DNA from 4 places in the Arthrobacter sp. 2762 genome. Region 3 is predicted to be linked to each of the others. Evidence: riboswitches for the same ligand, from Rfam matches in the RefSeq annotation. Region 3 holds a riboswitch; each other region holds the start of a gene.
What was found. A riboswitch is a leader RNA that binds a small molecule or an ion and turns the genes downstream of it on or off. The one in region 3 is predicted to bind S-adenosylmethionine.
Positions count from the first base shown of each region.

Region 1: it holds a riboswitch for S-adenosylmethionine, as region 3 does, so the genes downstream of both, ABIE18_RS09385 (aminotransferase class V-fold PLP-dependent enzyme) here and ABIE18_RS15725 (hypothetical protein) in region 3, are expected to answer to the same signal.
Region 2: it holds a riboswitch for S-adenosylmethionine, as region 3 does, so the genes downstream of both, metX (homoserine O-acetyltransferase MetX) here and ABIE18_RS15725 (hypothetical protein) in region 3, are expected to answer to the same signal.
Region 4: it holds a riboswitch for S-adenosylmethionine, as region 3 does, so the genes downstream of both, ABIE18_RS18850 (DUF1737 domain-containing protein) here and ABIE18_RS15725 (hypothetical protein) in region 3, are expected to answer to the same signal.

Region 1 is NZ_JBEPSI010000004.1:181,050-185,255, reverse strand. Features, by position in the region: gene rsgA (ribosome small subunit-dependent GTPase A) at 1-1,107, shown strand, start outside; gene hisN (histidinol-phosphatase) at 1,162-1,974, shown strand; SAM riboswitch class IV at 2,157-2,270, shown strand; gene ABIE18_RS09385 (aminotransferase class V-fold PLP-dependent enzyme) at 2,302-3,711, shown strand; gene ABIE18_RS09380 (class I SAM-dependent methyltransferase) at 3,798-4,206, shown strand, end outside.
Region 2 is NZ_JBEPSI010000002.1:173,481-177,686, forward strand. Features, by position in the region: gene ABIE18_RS04900 (winged helix DNA-binding domain-containing protein) at 1-678, shown strand, start outside; gene ABIE18_RS04905 (hypothetical protein) at 723-1,214, shown strand; gene metX (homoserine O-acetyltransferase MetX) at 1,243-2,364, opposite strand; SAM riboswitch class IV at 2,379-2,493, opposite strand; gene ABIE18_RS04915 (bifunctional o-acetylhomoserine/o-acetylserine sulfhydrylase) at 2,632-3,948, opposite strand; gene ABIE18_RS04920 (VOC family protein) at 4,175-4,206, shown strand, end outside.
Region 3 is NZ_JBEPSI010000008.1:123,500-127,705, reverse strand. Features, by position in the region: gene ABIE18_RS15735 (VIT1/CCC1 transporter family protein) at 109-1,272, opposite strand; gene ABIE18_RS15730 (hypothetical protein) at 1,527-1,721, shown strand; gene ABIE18_RS15725 (hypothetical protein) at 1,734-2,018, opposite strand; SAM riboswitch class IV at 2,035-2,154, opposite strand; gene ABIE18_RS15720 (sodium:solute symporter family protein) at 2,367-3,908, opposite strand; gene ABIE18_RS15715 (helix-turn-helix domain-containing protein) at 4,174-4,206, shown strand, end outside.
Region 4 is NZ_JBEPSI010000011.1:53,644-57,849, forward strand. Features, by position in the region: gene ABIE18_RS18840 (aromatic amino acid ammonia-lyase) at 1-1,010, opposite strand, end outside; gene ABIE18_RS18845 (NtaA/DmoA family FMN-dependent monooxygenase) at 1,010-2,338, opposite strand; SAM riboswitch class IV at 2,505-2,616, shown strand; gene ABIE18_RS18850 (DUF1737 domain-containing protein) at 2,631-2,897, shown strand; gene ABIE18_RS18855 (rhodanese-like domain-containing protein) at 2,894-3,304, shown strand; gene ABIE18_RS18860 (O-succinylhomoserine sulfhydrylase) at 3,305-4,206, shown strand, end outside.

The sequences.
Region 1 (4,206 bases), on a different contig from region 3:
GACGCAAGCTCCTGGGACGAATCCGACGTCCGGATCCGTCCCAACAAAAAAGGATCAAGACCCCGCACCAAAGACCGCCCCAGTCATGATGACGCCGTCATCGGCCGGATCATCACGGTAGACCGCGGGCGCTACACCGCCATCGTTGGGGAAGACTCCTCGGATGAACGCATTATCATCGCTGCACGCGCGCGTGAACTGCGACGAAACCCCGTAGTCCCCGGCGATTTCGTCGCCTTGGTGGGCGACGTATCGGGAGAGCCGGACACCCTTGCGCGGCTGGTCCGCATTGAGGAGCGGAAGACACTGCTCCGGCGCAGCGCTGATGATACCGACCCCATCGAAAGAGTGGTGGTGGCCAACGCAGACCAACTTGTGGTGGTGGTCGCCGCGGCCAATCCGGAGCCCCGAACCGGCTTTATTGACCGCGCCTTGGTTGCAGCCTACGACGCCGGGATCGAGCCGCTGCTGCTCGTCACCAAAGCAGACGTCAAGGACCCTGCCGAGCTGTTGTCCAACTATCTCAGCCTGGACTTTCCCATCATCATCAGCCGTACGGCAGATGATGAAGCGTCCGGAATTGATGCCCGCTCGGACGACGGACTGTCCGCGCGGCTGGACAGCCGAGCCGTTGCCGAATTGCGGGCCCACCTTGATGGAAAAGTGACTGTCATGCTGGGCCATTCGGGCGTCGGCAAGTCCACCATGGTTAATGCCCTGACCGGAGCCGAACGGGCTACCGGTGGTGTCAACGCCGTCACCGGGCGGGGCCGGCACACGTCGTCGTCGGCGTTGGCCCTGAAACTGGCAGACGCGCCGCCGGGTAGCTGGATCATCGATACCCCCGGTATCCGCTCCTTCGGACTGGCGCACGTGGACCCCGACCGCATCCTGCATTCCTTCCCCGATTTGGAACCGGGCACGGAAGCTTGCGACCGCGGCTGCAAGCACGATGCCAGCGCCATCAATTGCGGCCTGGACGCCTGGGTGAACGAGGGACATGCCGGTCCTTCCGGAGTGGCCCGTTTGTCTTCGCTCCGACGACTACTGGGCGCGGACCCTCGTTTGGAAGCCAAAGAGACCAAGGAACTGGGTACCGTCAACTAAGCATTGGTGCTCCACATCCCAGCTGCACGGAACGTTTCACGATAGTTTGGTGGCATGACCCAACCCGTTTCCAGCTACAACGACGACCTTCGACTGGCCCACGTGCTGGCGGATTCCGTGGACGCCCAAACCATGGACCGCTTCAAGGCTTTGGATCTGCAGGTCGAGACCAAGCCTGACCTCACGCCCGTGACGGATGCCGACAAGGCTGCGGAAGAAGCCATCCGTGGCCAACTGTCGCGCTCGCGCCCCCGTGACGCCGTCCTCGGCGAGGAGTTCGGCAGCAGCGGCCATGGCTCCCGGCGTTGGATCATCGACCCCATCGACGGAACAAAGAACTTTGTTCGGGGCGTTCCCGTGTGGGCGACCCTGATCGCACTGGTTGACGAAGGCGAGCCGGTCGTTGGAGTTGTCAGCGCTCCCGCGCTGGGCAAGCGCTGGTGGGCGGCAAAGGACATGGGGGCCTACATGGGCCGCTCCCTGGCCTCAGCCACCCGGCTCAAGGTGTCAAACGTTTCGCGCTTGGCGGATGCCTCAATGTCATATTCCAGCCTCTCCGGTTGGAAAGAGCGCGGCAATCTGGACGAGTTCCTGGGGTTGACGGAAGACATCTGGCGCACGCGCGCCTATGGCGACTTCTGGTCCTATTGCCTGGTTGCCGAGGGGGCCGTGGACATCGCCTGCGAGCCAGAGTTGAACCTTTACGACATGGCAGCGCTGGTGCCCATTGTGACGGAAGCCGGCGGCCGTTTCACCTCGCTGGAAGGCGAGGACGGCCCCTTTGGCGGCAATGCCCTGGCCACCAACTCCATCCTGCATTCAGAGGTCCTCAAGCGGCTAAACCCTGCCCTGGATGACCTCCTCTGACCCAGCGGCACCAACAAGCCAACCGGCTTTGCATAGAATTTTCGACGGCGGATGCCTCCTTTTCGGGGCATCCGCCGTCTTTTCTTCGCCCAAAGCCCGGTTTCCGGACCCGTCGTAACAATGTGCTTAACAAAGCGAAGCGACTTTGGAGCAGGCCAGATGCGTGACCTAACCTCTTTACAGGTCACGAGTGCCAGCGCTAAACCCCGGTTTGCTGGCCGGCAACCCTCCATTCGCGGTGGGGTGCCCCGGGTGACGACCTGGCCGGTCCGGAACGGATACGGCAAGCGCGGATCCCCATAGGGGGTCCCTCTTGAGTGAGGTCCCATGAGCACTGCTACGTTCAACTCCACCGTTCTGCCGTCCCTTGCGGTCGAAGAAGCAGCGCACGAAGCCGCTGCGGGCAGGCCCCTGGCCGCCGTCACAGGCGCGGAGCTGCAAGCTCCCCTGATCCAGGGTGGCCACGTCCGCTACGCCAACCTCGACTACGGGGCATCCGCTCCCGCGTTGACCATCGTTTCTGCGTATCTCAACGAGATCCTCCCCTACTACGCCAGTGTCCACCGCGGCGCAGGCTACGCTTCCCAGATCAGCACCTCGGTCTACGAGAACTCCCGCGACATCGTCCGCGAATTCGTCGGCGGCCGTCCCGACGATTCCGTCATCTTCACCCGGAACACCACGGACTCGCTGAACCTGTTGGCGGGCTGCCTCCCGCAACTGGACGGAAAGCCAACGGGCGAGGTCCTTTACCTGGACATCGAGCACCATGCCAATCTCCTTCCCTGGCAGGGCGTCCCTCACCGCAGTGTCGTAGCTGCTTCGACACTGACCGCTACCTTGGCCAAGCTCCGCGAGGAACTCAGCCAAGGCGGCGTATCTTTGCTGGCGGTCACCGGGGCCTCGAACGTGACCGGTGAAATCCTGCCGATCGCCGAACTCGCAGCACTTGCACACGAATACGGTGCCAGGATTGTGGTGGACGCCGCGCAGCTGGCCCCCCACCGCCGCATCAACATCGCCGCCGCAGACGTCGACTACATCGTCTTCTCCGGCCATAAGCTCTACGCTCCGTTCGGCGCCGGTGTCGTTGTGGGCCGCCCCGACTGGTTCGACGCCGGTACTCCCCACCTTGCCGGCGGAGGCGCTGTTCGTGAGGCGCGCCTGGACTCGGTCAGCTGGGCCTCAGGTCCCGCCCGCCACGAGGGTGGCTCCCCCAACGTCCTCGGCGCGGCAACATTGGCCCGCGCGACGCAGGTGCTTGCCGGCTTGGACCAGGATGCCTGGCATGCCCATGAAGCTGCCATCCGCTCCTACCTCGTGCAGGGACTTGAAGCAATCGACGGCGTGACCGTCCACCGGATCTTCAGCGACTCCGAAGACACTATCGGCGTGGTCAATTTCTCGGTGGAAGGATTCGACGCCGGACTGGTGGCCGCCTATCTCGCCGCCGAACACGGTGTAGGACTTCGGGACGGCCGCTTCTGCGCCCATCCCCTGCTCAAGCGGCTGGGACTCCCTTCCGGCTCACTGCGCGCCAGCTTCGGCGTGGGCTCCCGCTTGGAGGATGCCACACGACTCCTGGCTGGTATCGAAGAACTCAAGCGCACGGGTCTCGGTTGGGACTATGTAGTGGATGAAGGCCGCTGGGTACCGGCCAACGACCACCGCATCTATCCGGAATGGGCTCCAAACACCCCGGGCACCGCAGGGGCTGCACCCTGCACTATTGACTGAAACAGCACGATTGACTGACACACGCGTACTGTGCGGTAAATTCGTAGGGTAACTGGCGTTCGCGGTAAAGGAGTCTGTGCGTGGCCGTGCCTTCCGGCAGTGTTTCCGGCGGAGGTGTTTCCGGCAGCGCTGGCAGGCCAGGTGGTCCCAAGCTGCATGCCACGCGCCGCCACGAACTGGGCCAGAGCTTCCAGGACGGCGGCGAACACTACGATCGCGTTCGGCCCGGCTATCCCACAGACTCAGTGGATTGGCTTCTTCCTCCTGGAGCGAAGTCCGCCGCGGATATTGGTGCAGGCACAGGAAAATTTACGGCACTGCTCGTGGAGCGCGGTCTGCAGGTGACCGCCGTCGATCCTTCCACAGACATGCTGGAGCAACTTCGAAAGTCCTATCCGGGCGTTGAGGCGTTGGAGGGAACGGCCGAGGCAACAGGGCTGGCGGACTCAGCATTCGACGTCGTCAGCGTTGCCCAAGCATGGCATTGGTGTGACC
Region 2 (4,206 bases), on a different contig from region 3:
CACCTCATGCACGCGGAGATCAGCAAGATCCTGGTGAGCGGTGCACCCGTCCGTTCTGCAGGGGGTGCACTCAAACAGACATACGCCTTGTTCCAGGAACGTGTACCCGCCACTGGCAACGCGCCCTTGATCGGCGATGACCGTGAGTGGGCCTTGGGCCAGCTGGCCCTGCGATACTTCACCAGCCGCGGACCTGCAACCATCAAGGACTGTGCCGCGTGGTCCGGACTGACCATGAAGGATGTACGGCTTGGCTTACAGATAGCTGAAGAGTCCGCTCCCAGCGCCTTGGTGCCTGTGGCGATTGAGGGCCTGGACTTCTACTTGCCAGCAGAAGACGTGGAAGCACTTGCTGCGACTCCCCCGCCAGCTGATGATGGGCCGCTGCTCCCCCGTGTCGATCTCATCCAGTGCTACGACGAATACGTGATGGGCTATTCCCAATCGAGGCACTACCTCGGTGGAAGGGCACCCTATTTCCCGGAGGGCGATGCTCCCATTCACGTGGTGTTGCTGGATGGCAGGTTGGCCGGATGGTGGCGCCACGGCTTCTCCGGTGGGATCTGCGAACTCGATGTCCGAATGAACCGGCCCGTCACAACAGCCGAACAACAAGCTTTGGAGGCAGAGGTGGAACGCTACGGGAGGTTCCTGGGCATGGAGACAAAGCTGGTGTGAAACGGCGGGACTAAGCTGGGTTTAAGACCTAGGAGGCCTGCACCGTGAACAATCTGATCTTCTGGATCATCGTCTGCTCGTGGCTGATTCCCATGGGGATCCGTCTTTACAACAGGTCCCGGGCGCGGCGGCTCCAGGACCGTAATTTCCAGGACCGTAGCTTCCCGGGTCAGAACTATCCTGGCCAGAACTATCCGGGCCCCGGCTATCCCCCGCAGAATCTTCCAGGACCGGGTTACCCGCAGCAGAGCTACCCGCCGCAGAATCTTCCGGGACCGAACTATCCCGCACAGGGGTATCCCACCCAGAATTACCCGGGCTATCCCGGGGAGCCCGCCACCGTCCGCCCTGCCGATGCGCAACCGCCGGCAGGACCGCCGTCGAACGCTTCTTCACCTGCCTTCCCCACCAACAGCGGCTCTGAGCAGCAAGGCTTCCGCGCGCGAAAGCTGGCCGAACTGGACCTCAAGTTCAGCAACGGCGAGATCGCCATGGAGGACTACATGAAGCAGCGCGGCGAGATCATGAACGGCTGAGCGGGCCTAGTCGAAGAAAGCCTGGCCGTTAGGCGAAGAAGGCCTGATGCAGTTGGGCCGACAGTTGCCCGATTTCGGTGAGGAAGCCGTCGTGCCCGATGGGGGCCTCGATCAGGTGGACGGGCACGTCGCCAGGCAGATTTTGTGCCAGTTCCAATGACTGGGCCGGGAAATAGAGGCGGTCGGAGTCGACGGCTGCCACAAAGAATTCAGCAGTGGCGCTGGCCAAGGCTTCCCGCAAGGTGCCCCGGCCCCGGCTGATGTCGTGGGACATGAGTGCCTCAGTGATGGCGATGTAACTGTTGGCATCGAACCGGCGCACCAGCTTGGTGCCTTGGTGGTCGAGGTAGCTTTCCACCTGGTAGCGGCCACGCTCCCCCAGGACAGGAGCGGCTAAGGGCGTCTCCTGGTGCTGGGCTTCCCGGCCGAAGCGGAAATCAAGCTCCAGCGCTGATCGGTACGTGATGTGGGCTATCCGTCGGGCCAGGGCAAGGCCCGCCTCAGGAGTTGGTCCACCGTAGTAATCGCCGTTGTTGAAGTTCGGGTCCTGGCGGATGGCGAGTGTCTGCGACTGGGCGAAAGCGATTTGCTCGGCTGTGCTGTAGGCGCCGACAGAAATAACTGCGCACCGCTGGACACGCTCAGGGAACGTCACCGCCCACTCGAGTGCCCGCGCCCCACCCATGGAACCACCAAGGACGGCGTGCCATGACTTGATCCCCAACGCGTCGGCGAGGCGGGCTTCAGCCACCGTGCTGTCGCGCAAAGTGATCAGGGGGAAGCGGGATCCCCAGGGCCGCCCGTCCGGCGCCTCGGACGATGGGCCCGTGCTGCCGTAACAGCCGCCCACAATGTTGATGGAGATAACGAAGAACCGGTTGGTGTCGATCGTCGCGCCGGGGCCAACGAGTTGCTCCCACCAGCCTTCCTCATCAGTGGCACCGCGGGCCACATGCGTGCTTCCCGTCAGTGCGTGCTGGACGAGGACTGCGTTGGACGCATCCGTGTTCAACTGCCCCCAGGTCTCATAGGCCAACACAACGTCCGGGAGAAAACCGCCGGCTTCAAGTTCCAGCGAACCTACGCCGGCGTACTTGACCGTCCCGTCTTCTTTGCCCGGTTTGGGGGGTGCTGTAGCAGTAATGGTCATTCCTTTGACACCTAACCTCGCGCTTGCCTGCCGCCTTGCGTGCGACAGGCCAGGTCTTCACCCGGGGCACCCCACCGCGGAGGAGGGTTGCCGGCCAGCAAGCCGGGGCTGTCACTGGCACTCATGACCTAATACGTAGAGTCTAGGAAAAATACCGCTGTTTTGGCGAAGAATGTGACATCTGTGTGACGGTTTGGGGCCGCTTCGTTCAGGAACACACACGGCGAAGGGCCGCCCGGCGAATTTTCGTCGGCGGGCGGCCGCCCGCTAAGCGCCTTTGGCAGCCCGGAAACCAGCCTCCAGGTCAGCAATGATGTCGTCCACGTGCTCGATTCCCACGGACAGGCGGACAAGGCCTGGATTCACGCCCGCAACCAGCTGCTGTTCGACCGTGAGCTGGCTGTGGGTAGTCGACGCCGGGTGGATAACCAGCGAGCGGACGTCACCGATGTTGGCAACATGGGAGTGCAACTCCAGGCCGTCGACGAATCGCTTGCCGGCCTCGACGCCACCCTTGATGTTGAATGCCACCACTGCACCCGTACCCCTCGGCCCATACTTACGGCCACGGTCGTACCAAGGGCTGGACGGCAGACCCGCGAAGGCGACCGATTCGACGTCGTCGTGGCCTTCCAACCATTCCGCCACCTTAGTGGCGTTCGAGACGTGGCGCTCAACGCGCAGGCTCAAGGTTTCCAGCCCCTGGGCGATGAGGAAGGCGTTGAAGGGGGAAACCGCCGAACCCAGATCGCGCAGCAGCTGCACACGGGCCTTGAGAATGTAGGAGAGATTGGCTCCGAGCGCGCCGTCCTTGCCAAGGTCCCGGGCGTAAACGAGTCCGTTGTAGCTGGGGTCCGGAGTATTGAATCCGGGGAAGCGCTCCGGGTCCTTGCCGAAATCAAAGTTTCCGGAGTCCACGATCACGCCGGCGATCGCCGCACCGTGGCCGCCCAGATACTTGGTAGCCGAGTGCACCACGATGTCCGCTCCCCATTCGATGGGACGAATGAGGTATGGGGTGGAAAGCGTGTTATCCACGATCAGCGGCACACCAGCCTCATGCGCGGCGTGTGAAATACCCTCGATGTCCAGCACGTCCTGGCGCGGATTGGACACCACCTCGCCGAAGAACAGCTTGGTATTGGGCTGCACGGCGTCCCGCCACTGGTCCAGGTTGTCCGGGTCCTCCACGAACGTCACGGAGATGCCGAACTTCTTCAGCGTGTGCGCCAGCAGATTGTAGGTGCCGCCGTAAAGGCTGGGGCTGGCGACGATATGGTCTCCGGCCTCGGCAATGTTCAGGATGGCGAAGCTTTCCGCGGCCTGTCCGGAGCTAAGGAGCAATGCGCCCAGTCCGCCTTCGAGGCTGGCGATCCGTTGCTCCACGGCATCTTGTGTTGGGTTGCCGATACGGGTGTAGATCGGGGCGAGCTCGGCCAAGGCAAAGCGGTTGGCTGCGCTCTCTGCGCTGGGGAAAACGAAGGACGTGGTCTGGTAGATCGGAAGCGACCGCGCTCCCGTGGCAGAGTCAGGCTCCTGCCCTGCGTGGATCTGGCGTGTTTCGAAAGACCATCCTTGGGACATTGAATTCTCCTCTTAGTGGCGCGCGGGTTTGCCGTTGATCGCTGTAGGCGTGGGCTGGGGCCAGTCTAGGAAGCGCCCGGGTGCTTGGACAGCTTTGTGACGAAGGCAGTATTTTTCAGTCTTTACGCGACCCGGCGTGACGCCTTCCGGCGGCGCGCAACAAGGTCCCATGTTAGTTAGGCTTCCCTTAGCTGAGACCCCGATCACAAAGTGCCAAGATGAAGCCATGCGCATGGATCACGTCTCTTACGCTTGTGA
Region 3 (4,206 bases):
ACGACGGTGTTTTGGCGCGCGCAACGGCGGCTGCTCCGAATCCACGGTTCTCCATTCCCTACGCCCCGGTCACGCGGGGCCGCGCGGAGGACGAACCAACATTACCGCCTAGACGATCATCGTTCCGAACGCGAGGCCAAGCCCATACGTGGCGGCCGCGGCACCCAGGCCGATCGCCAGCTGCCGGAAGCCACGACTCAGCGGTGAGGTCCCGGACAACAGTCCGACGACGGCGCCAGTCGCCAGGAGCGCGATGCCCACCAGAACACCGGCTACCATCAGTGCCGCCGCACCCGTCATGCCGAAAATGAACGGAAGGATGGGCACGATCGCACCCGAGGCGAAGAAGCAGAAGCTGGACATCGCAGCGCCCCAGGCAGACCCCACGGTTTCGTGGTCGTCAGTGGGTTGCTCCTTCTCGGGTTGCAAGGAGAGGCTGGGATCGCAGTCGCAACTGAACAGTCCCATGCGTTCGGCGGCGCGGTGCTCGGCGGCCTCACGGGTCATGCCGCGGGCCAAATACACCAGCACGAGCTCATTGTGTTCGATGTCCAAAGAAGGGGCGGCTGTGAGGGTAGCCTGCGTGGGCAGCGTGGCGTTGAGCAACTCCCGTTGCGAGCGGACCGAAACGTACTCGCCGGCCCCCATGGACAGGGCGCCGGCCAGCAATCCGGCAACACCGCTCATAAGGACCACTGGGCTGGGAACGCCCGTTGCGGCCATACCCATAACCAGTGAAAGGTTGCTCACCAGGCCGTCGTTGGCACCAAAAACGGCGGCGCGGAAGGTACCGGAGAGCCTGTTGCGTCCACGCGTGGCAAGGCCCCGGACAACTTCTTCGTGGATTTGTTCGTCGGCAACCATGGCCGGGGTCGCGGCAGGTTCGGCGCCGTAAGGGGAGCGGCCTTCCGCGCGCTGAGCCAAGGCGAGCACGAACACAGAGCCGAAGTGCCGGGCCAGGAAGCCCAGTAGCTGGCTACGGGTCGAAGCTCCCTTCGGCATGCCAGCGTGCTCTCCGAGGAGCTTGAGCCAGTGTGCCTCGTGCCTTCCCTCTGCCTCGGCCAGGGCGAGCAGGATCTGGCGTTCTTCGCCGTCACGACGCTGGGCGAGTTCCCGGTAGACGGCGGCTTCGGCCCGCTCGTCGGCCAGGTATTGACGCCAGCGCCTGATGTCCGCGGACGTGGGCGGGACTGGTTGGGGCGGTGTTCCGGATCCGGGGGCGGGGTCCGGAGCGGGGCTCGACGAACCGTGGGATTCCTGGTGCTTCTGCACTTTTTCTCCTGTGCTGGGTGGGGTAGTAGCGGCCCCATTGCACGCCCACTGTACCGCTTATTGGCGCGGATTTTTGGCCGGTATTCCTTAGATGGAATGTTCGGCATGCCTTAATTTTGGGCTCGATCCTGCCTTGCTCCGGGCGTGCCTTGACCCTGTTCAAGCACAGTGCTCAGATGGAAGGACAGGGGCGGGGGCCCTCCCCGCACTCGGTCAGCAGGCTGCTTGCCAGCCCACCAGACGGAGGTTGCAGCATGGACACCACCGAACCGCACGCCAACCACCCGGAACGGGAGACCATCGAGTCAGACCCCGCTTACGACTATAGCGATGACCAGGAAGTCGACGAACCCTGGGTGGAGGAAATCGACGTCCCGGACGACGACGAGCGGGTTGTTCCCCTGGATGAAACCGAAGAATTCCGCGGGGAAGAAGACGAAGAATTCTAGGACCGTTTTCTTCTAGGCAGGGCCCTCTTCACCGAATCTGAAATGCCGCTCCAGTCCCGCCGGACGCCCGAGCGCTGCAACAGTCACCGTCAACGTCCTCGACGAATCACACCACCGCGACGGACGCACAGCCTGGGCAAGGGCCTTTGCTATCAGGTGCGCTTCGTGGTGCCGGAACCGGCTCAGGCCACCGTTCACGAACAGGGTCACCGTCCCAAGGACAAGGTCGACGCCGGGAATCACCGGGACGGTGGGCGCTTCGGATTCGGTGGGGGTGCTGAGGGCTTGGTACGGCAAGGACTGCTCCTTTGGGGGAGTGCTCTTGCCCGCTCGGTTGTCTCTGGTCCGGGACGGGCCGCTTCCTCATCCGAACCACCCGTGAACATGGGGTTGGTGTGTGGCCAGTCGGAGCTTGGCGCCACCTCTCTTGAAGCTGGGACCACTGTACTGGAGGAGTGCTGTCCTGGAGAAGTGTGGTCCTCGGATCCCCTGCGTTGTGGGGCCTGGTGTGCGTGCCAAAGGGTGTGGATGGGGCGCAGAGTGGCCCTCGCAACGCCCGAATCTAGACGGAAAGCGCAACGGCGACGCTGCCCCGGGAAGGGGCGGCGCCGCCGTCGAACATTACTTGGGGCTGGGTCTGCTCAGCTAGCTGGCGTGGTGGCTGCTGACAGGGTGGGCCTCCAGGGGCAATTCGTCAGAGACCGCACCGGCCACGCGCTTGTCCCAAGCGGCCCGAACTTCTGGTTCCGTGGGCGGCGTGAGGAGGGAAATCACGACATAGGCCACGAACGACGCTGCCAGGCCGTAGTAGATGGGTTCGTTGGCGTAAACGCCATCGACGCTCGGAATGGCTCCAGTTGCGAACAGGATCAGCAAGGCCAGAGTCAGAATCGAGCCCATTGCCATGGACCAGGCAGCAGCGATACCGGTTCCGCGCTTCCAGACGAGGCCGCCGAGGATCGCGACGAGGAGGCCGCCTACCAGGATGTCGTAGGCAATGGTGAGGGCAACAACCACGTCCTGCGCGGCCATGGAGATCAGCACCGCAACGATGCCCAGGCCAAGAACCCAGTAACGGTTGGCCTTGACGTCGTGCTCGGGGTTTTCGGTGTCGTCAGTGTTGATGGTCTTGCCGAACCAGCTGGCAACGAACGGAACAACATCTGCGCGAGCCACGGTGGCGGCGGCAATCAGGGCACCTGAAGCAGTGGACATCATGGCTGCAACAGCTGCGGCCATGACCAGGCCGCCGATGCCGATGGGCAGGATGTGCGTTGCCACTTCGGCATACACGACGTCCTTGCCGAGGTTGGCGACATCAATGTTGGGGAGCGCCACCCGGGCGGCCAGGCCGATCAAGGCGCCGGCTACACCGTAGAGGATGCAGTAAACGCCGGCCGTCGCGCCGCCCCAGCGTGCAACCTTGGGAGTCTTGGCCGTGAAGACGCGCTGCCAGATGTCCTGGCCGATAAGGAGTCCAAGGGTGTAAACAACGAAGTACGTGATGATCGTCTGGAGACCGATTCCGTCAATCTGGAAGAAGCTCGCATCGACACGCTGACGGATGCCATCCAGTCCTCCGGCCGCATTCATGACGAACGGGAGCATCAGGAAGAAGATGCCTACGGTCTTGATGATGAACTGGACCTGGTCGGCCAACGTGATGGACCACATGCCACCGATTGTCGAGTAAACAAGCACGATCGCACCGCCGACGGCGATCGCCATCCAGCGTTCCCAGTCGAAGAGGACGACGAAGATCGTGGCGTATGCGCCGGTGGATGTGGCACAGAGCATGAGGGTGTAGGCCAGCATGACGATTCCGGAGGTCTGCGTAGCCTTGCTGCCGTAGCGAAGGCTCAGCATTTGGGAGACCGTGTAGATCTTCAGGCGCTGGATGGTCCCGGCGAAGAGCAAGCTCAGGAGGAGGACGCCGGAGCCGATTGCGACTACCAGCCACATCCCCGAGATGCCGAACTTGTAGCCCAAGCCGACGCCGCCGACGGTGGATGCGCCACCGAGGACAACTGCGGCCATGGTGCCTGTGTAAAGGAAGGGTCCCAGGCGGCGGCCGGCCACCAGGAAGTCGCTGTTGTTCTTGGTGCGGGACTTGCCCCACCAACCGAATGCGAGCATGGCAAGCAGGTACACCACCACAATGGCGATGTTTATGAACGATGAGTCCATGAGTGGCTCCTTGGAGCTGGTGCACGGAGGTTGGGGTTTTCGACGATACTCCTGCGAAGCGCCGAAGTCTCCGTGCTGATGATTGGAGATTGGGTTCGTGTTGTGCCTCACAGACAACACTTGTTGCCTATGAGGATATGTTGTGATCGGAGTAACAGTCAAGGGGCTTTGGTCATCGTTGGGCTGTTTGTGGCTCCCACAGCCCGTGATCCCGCTACTATTGCTGCAATGACAGGGCCCAATGACAGGCCTGAAAGGTTCGTGAATGAAGGCTCTCCCCGTTGAACCAAGCAACGTT
Region 4 (4,206 bases), on a different contig from region 3:
ATGTGCCCGGTTTCGATATCAACCAACGGGTTGTCGCCACGTCCGTTCAGCTCCACCGTCAGAGCAGCGCGGAGCTGTGAAACCAAGGAGCGAAAAGCGCCGTGCGTCTGGGGCGCAGAACGGAATGACAAAGCATCCTGCACCGATACTTCGGGGCGAACGTCCTCCAACCACCCGCCGCGCAACAGGTAACGTACCGCGGCCGCCGAGACCTTCTGCCCGTCCACCGCCTTGCCCGCTTGGATAGCCGGCGAAAACGGGCTGAGGTTTCCACCGCCGTCGTACCTTGCAATGGCCTCAAGCGAGAGGGAAAGCGCGACGTCGGCGAGTTCCGCCAGCTGTTGCAGGCGCACCAAGGCGAGGGTGCCGGCGCCTACCGAGTAAGCGTTGGCGCTGACCAGGGCCAGGGCCTCACCGGGCGCTGGTCGCAACGGCTGAAGACCTGCGTCGGCGAGCGCTTTCGCCCCGGGTACCAAGGTGCCGTTCGCATCGATCGCTTCACCTTCACCGATGACGACGGCGGCGACGGCGGCGAGCTGGGTGAGGTCCGATGAGCCGACTGAGCCTTCGCGGGGAATGGCGGGAAGAACTCCACGGTTTAGTAGTTCCGCATAGAACTGGGCGGTCTCCGGGCGTACACCGGAGCCGCCGCGGCTGAATCCGATGAGCCGGGCGAGCATCACGGCGCGAGCGGAGGGCCGGTCCAGATGGTCGCCCACACCACTGTTGTGGTATCTGACTACCTGGATTTGATAGGCGAGAACCGACCTCTCCTCCACAGCCGTATCGCGTCCGGACCCGAGGAGGGTGTTGAGGCCGTAGATTTTCTGCCCTGAGGTCGACGCACGCTCCAGCACTTCGCGTGAGCGGCCGATCAAAGACAACGCATCGTGGTTGAGTTTCACGTGAAACGCCGGATCCAAGGCAGCCTGCGCCACGCTTTCAGGGTCCACCGGCGATGTGCCGATCAGCAGGGTTCCGGGCTCGGAGGAAATGGGCTCGGAGGACATCAGAAGTCCAGAAGATTCTGGCGGAAGCCGCCGTCGCCGTAACTCTTCCTCAACAGGCCACGGCGTCGCAGTTCGGGAGTGAGCTTGTCCAGCACTCCGTGCACGGTGACGGGGTCCACGAAGCCAGAGAAGAGGAAGCCGTCGCCACCCACAGCCTCGCCGGTCTCCTCGAGGTAGTCCGCGATTTCACCAACCGTGCCGATGATCGAATCGCCGGCACCACCGCTGCGTGCCTGCAGGATCTGGCGCAGGGTAGACCCCGGAGGGGCTGCCTTGGCGAAGTGCTCCAACGTGCCTTGGTTGCTGTTGGTGCTCAATTCAGGCAACGGCGCATCGAGGTCGAACTGCTTGAAGTCGATCACGGACAGGTAGGAGATCGAGTTGAGCTGGCTGTCGATATCACGCTGGGTAAGCTCCCGGCGCTGCGCACGCAACTCCTCGGCCTCGGCTGATGAACCAACCACGGTGGGCTTGAGCACGAAAAGTACCTTGACGTCGTCGGGGTTCCTGCCAGCCTTGGCAGCCTCGGCACGGATGGAATCCCGGTAGGCCTTCATGCCGTCAACGCCACGCGCCAAGGCGATCGCCACATCTGCATGCCCACCCGCGAACGCTTTGCCCCGAGGAGAAGCACCGGCCTGCACCAGTACGGGCTCCTCCGGCAGAGGTGCGGTGTTCAGCGGACCGCGGACCTTGAAGAAGTCACCCTGATGGCTGATGGGGTGCACTTTGGTGTGGTCGGCGAACACGCCGGCTTCAACGTCCTCAAGCACAGCGCCGGGTTCCCAGCTGCGCCAAAGCTGCCGGACGACGTCGACGAATTCCTCCGCCTTCTCATACCGAAGGTCGTGTTCAATCTGCTGGTCCAACCCGTAATTCTGTGCCGCCAGGTCACTGCCGGAGGTGACAACGTTCCAGCCGAGCTGGCCCTCGGAGAAGTGCTGCAGCGTGGCCAGGAGCCGTGCGGCTGTGAAGGGCGGATAGAACGAAGCGCTGACAGTCGGCACAATCCCAAGGTGCTTGGTGGCGGACAGAAGGTACGGGACCAGCGCCAAAGGATCATGCTTGGGCGCAAAGGAGGCGTGTGCCAGCGAAACCTCGGCGGTGCCGCCATAAGTATCAGGAACAGTAAGGGAGTCCTCGATGATGAAGAGGTCAAGGCCGGATTGCTCAAACGCGCGGACGGCGTCTTGATACAGGGCAGGTTTCTTCCAGTCGTAGCCCAGGCTGTAACCGGGAGTTCCCCACCCCTGGACACCAAAACCGTGCCCCACGAACCATCCAAAATGCAGCATGGGCTTGAGTGTAGAGCTGCCTTGTCCGTTCACCGCGACCTGATTTCTTGCGAAGTTACAGGGGGTCGTACTGCGTCAATTATGCTCCCGGGGCGTCACATTTGGGCTGCTACCCCAGCGCCGGCCGGTTACGCAACATGACGACCGCGTAACCGCTTGCAAGTGCGGGCCGCCGCCGCGGGATGTTACGTTTTTCTTGAGTAATGAGCACCAGCGCCAAGCCCTGACTTGCTGGTCGGCAACCCTCTCTCCGGCGGGGTGCCTCAGGTGACTACTCGGCGTATCGACACTTCGAACTGCAAGCGTGACTGAGGAGCACCAGCCAATGCCTGAACCCACTGAAGAAAAACTCTCCTACCGCCTGATTACAGGGCCGGATACCCGTGAATTCTGCGAGCGGATCACCACGGCCCTCGCCGACGGCTACGTGCTCCACGGCAGCCCGGCAGCCACGTTCAATGGCACGGATGTCATCGTGGCGCAGGCGGTCGTCCTGCCCGCTGCCATCGCCAACGCAGACGCCGCCGTCGCGAATGCTGTTGACCAGTTGGAGAACGACGACGACGAAGAAGCATTCGAGGGACACGCATGAGTTACGCAGGTGACCTGACCCCGCAGGACGCGTGGGCCAAGCTTGAAGAAGGCGCCATCCTGGTAGACGTCCGCACCGAGGCCGAGTGGGCACACATCGGCATTCCGGACACCAAAGCCACAGAGAATGATCCCCTGTTCATTCAGTGGAACCTCGCCGGTGGCATTCCCAACTCCCGCTTCCTTGAGGACCTGCAGCAGCAGGCACCCGAGGGCGAGGGCGTGGAACTCGTTTTCATCTGCCGCTCAGGCCAGCGCTCCATCTCTGCCGCCATCGCCGCGACGCAGGCCGGGTTCACCGCCTACAACGTGCTCGAGGGCTTCGAAGGTGACCCGGACCGCTACGGCGAGCGCACCATCAACGGCTGGAAGAACCGCGGCCTGCCAACCAACCTGGGGAACGACTAAGTGACTTTCAATCCCGATGCCGCCAGCTGGAGCCCTGACACCCAGGCAGTACGCGGTGGCCTTGACCGTACCAACTTCCAGGAGACGTCCGAACCCGTCTTCCTGAACTCCGGCTTCGTCTACGAATCCGCTGCCGCCGCCGAACGTGCCTTCACCGGCGAGGACGAACGCTTCGTTTACTCCCGCTACGGCAACCCGTCCGTAGCCACGTTCCAGGAGCGGTTGCGGTTGCTCGAAGGAACCGAAGCGTGCTTTGCGACGGCGTCCGGCATGTCCGCGGTGTTCACCGCTTTGGGTGCCCTCCTGGCTGCCGGTGATCGCGTGGTGGCCGCCCGTTCCCTGTTCGGCTCGTGCTTCGTGATCCTCAACGAGATCCTGCCACGTTGGGGCGTCGAGACCGTGTTTGTCGACGGTCCCGACCTCGACCAGTGGCGTGCTGCCCTCTCCGAACCGACCACCGCCGTGTTCTTCGAGTCGCCGTCCAACCCCATGCAGGAAATCGTGGACATCGCCGCCGTCAGCGAGCTGGCGCATGCTGCGGGAGCGACCGTCGTCGTCGACAACGTCTTTGCCACTCCCCTGCTGCAGCGTTGCGGTGACTTGGGCGCGGACGTCATCGTGTACTCCGGCACCAAGCACATCGATGGCCAGGGACGTGTCCTTGGCGGGGCGATCATGGGCACCAAGGAATTCATCGATGGCCCGGTCAAGCAGCTGATGCGGCACACCGGACCGTCGCTCTCCGCGTTCAACGCCTGGGTGTTGACCAAAGGCCTGGAGACCATTGGCTTGCGCGTGAACCACAGTTCAGCCTCCGCTTTGAAAATCGCAGAATGGCTTGAGCAGCAACCCGCCATCAGCTGGGTCAAGTACCCCTTGCTGAAATCGCACCCGCAGTACGA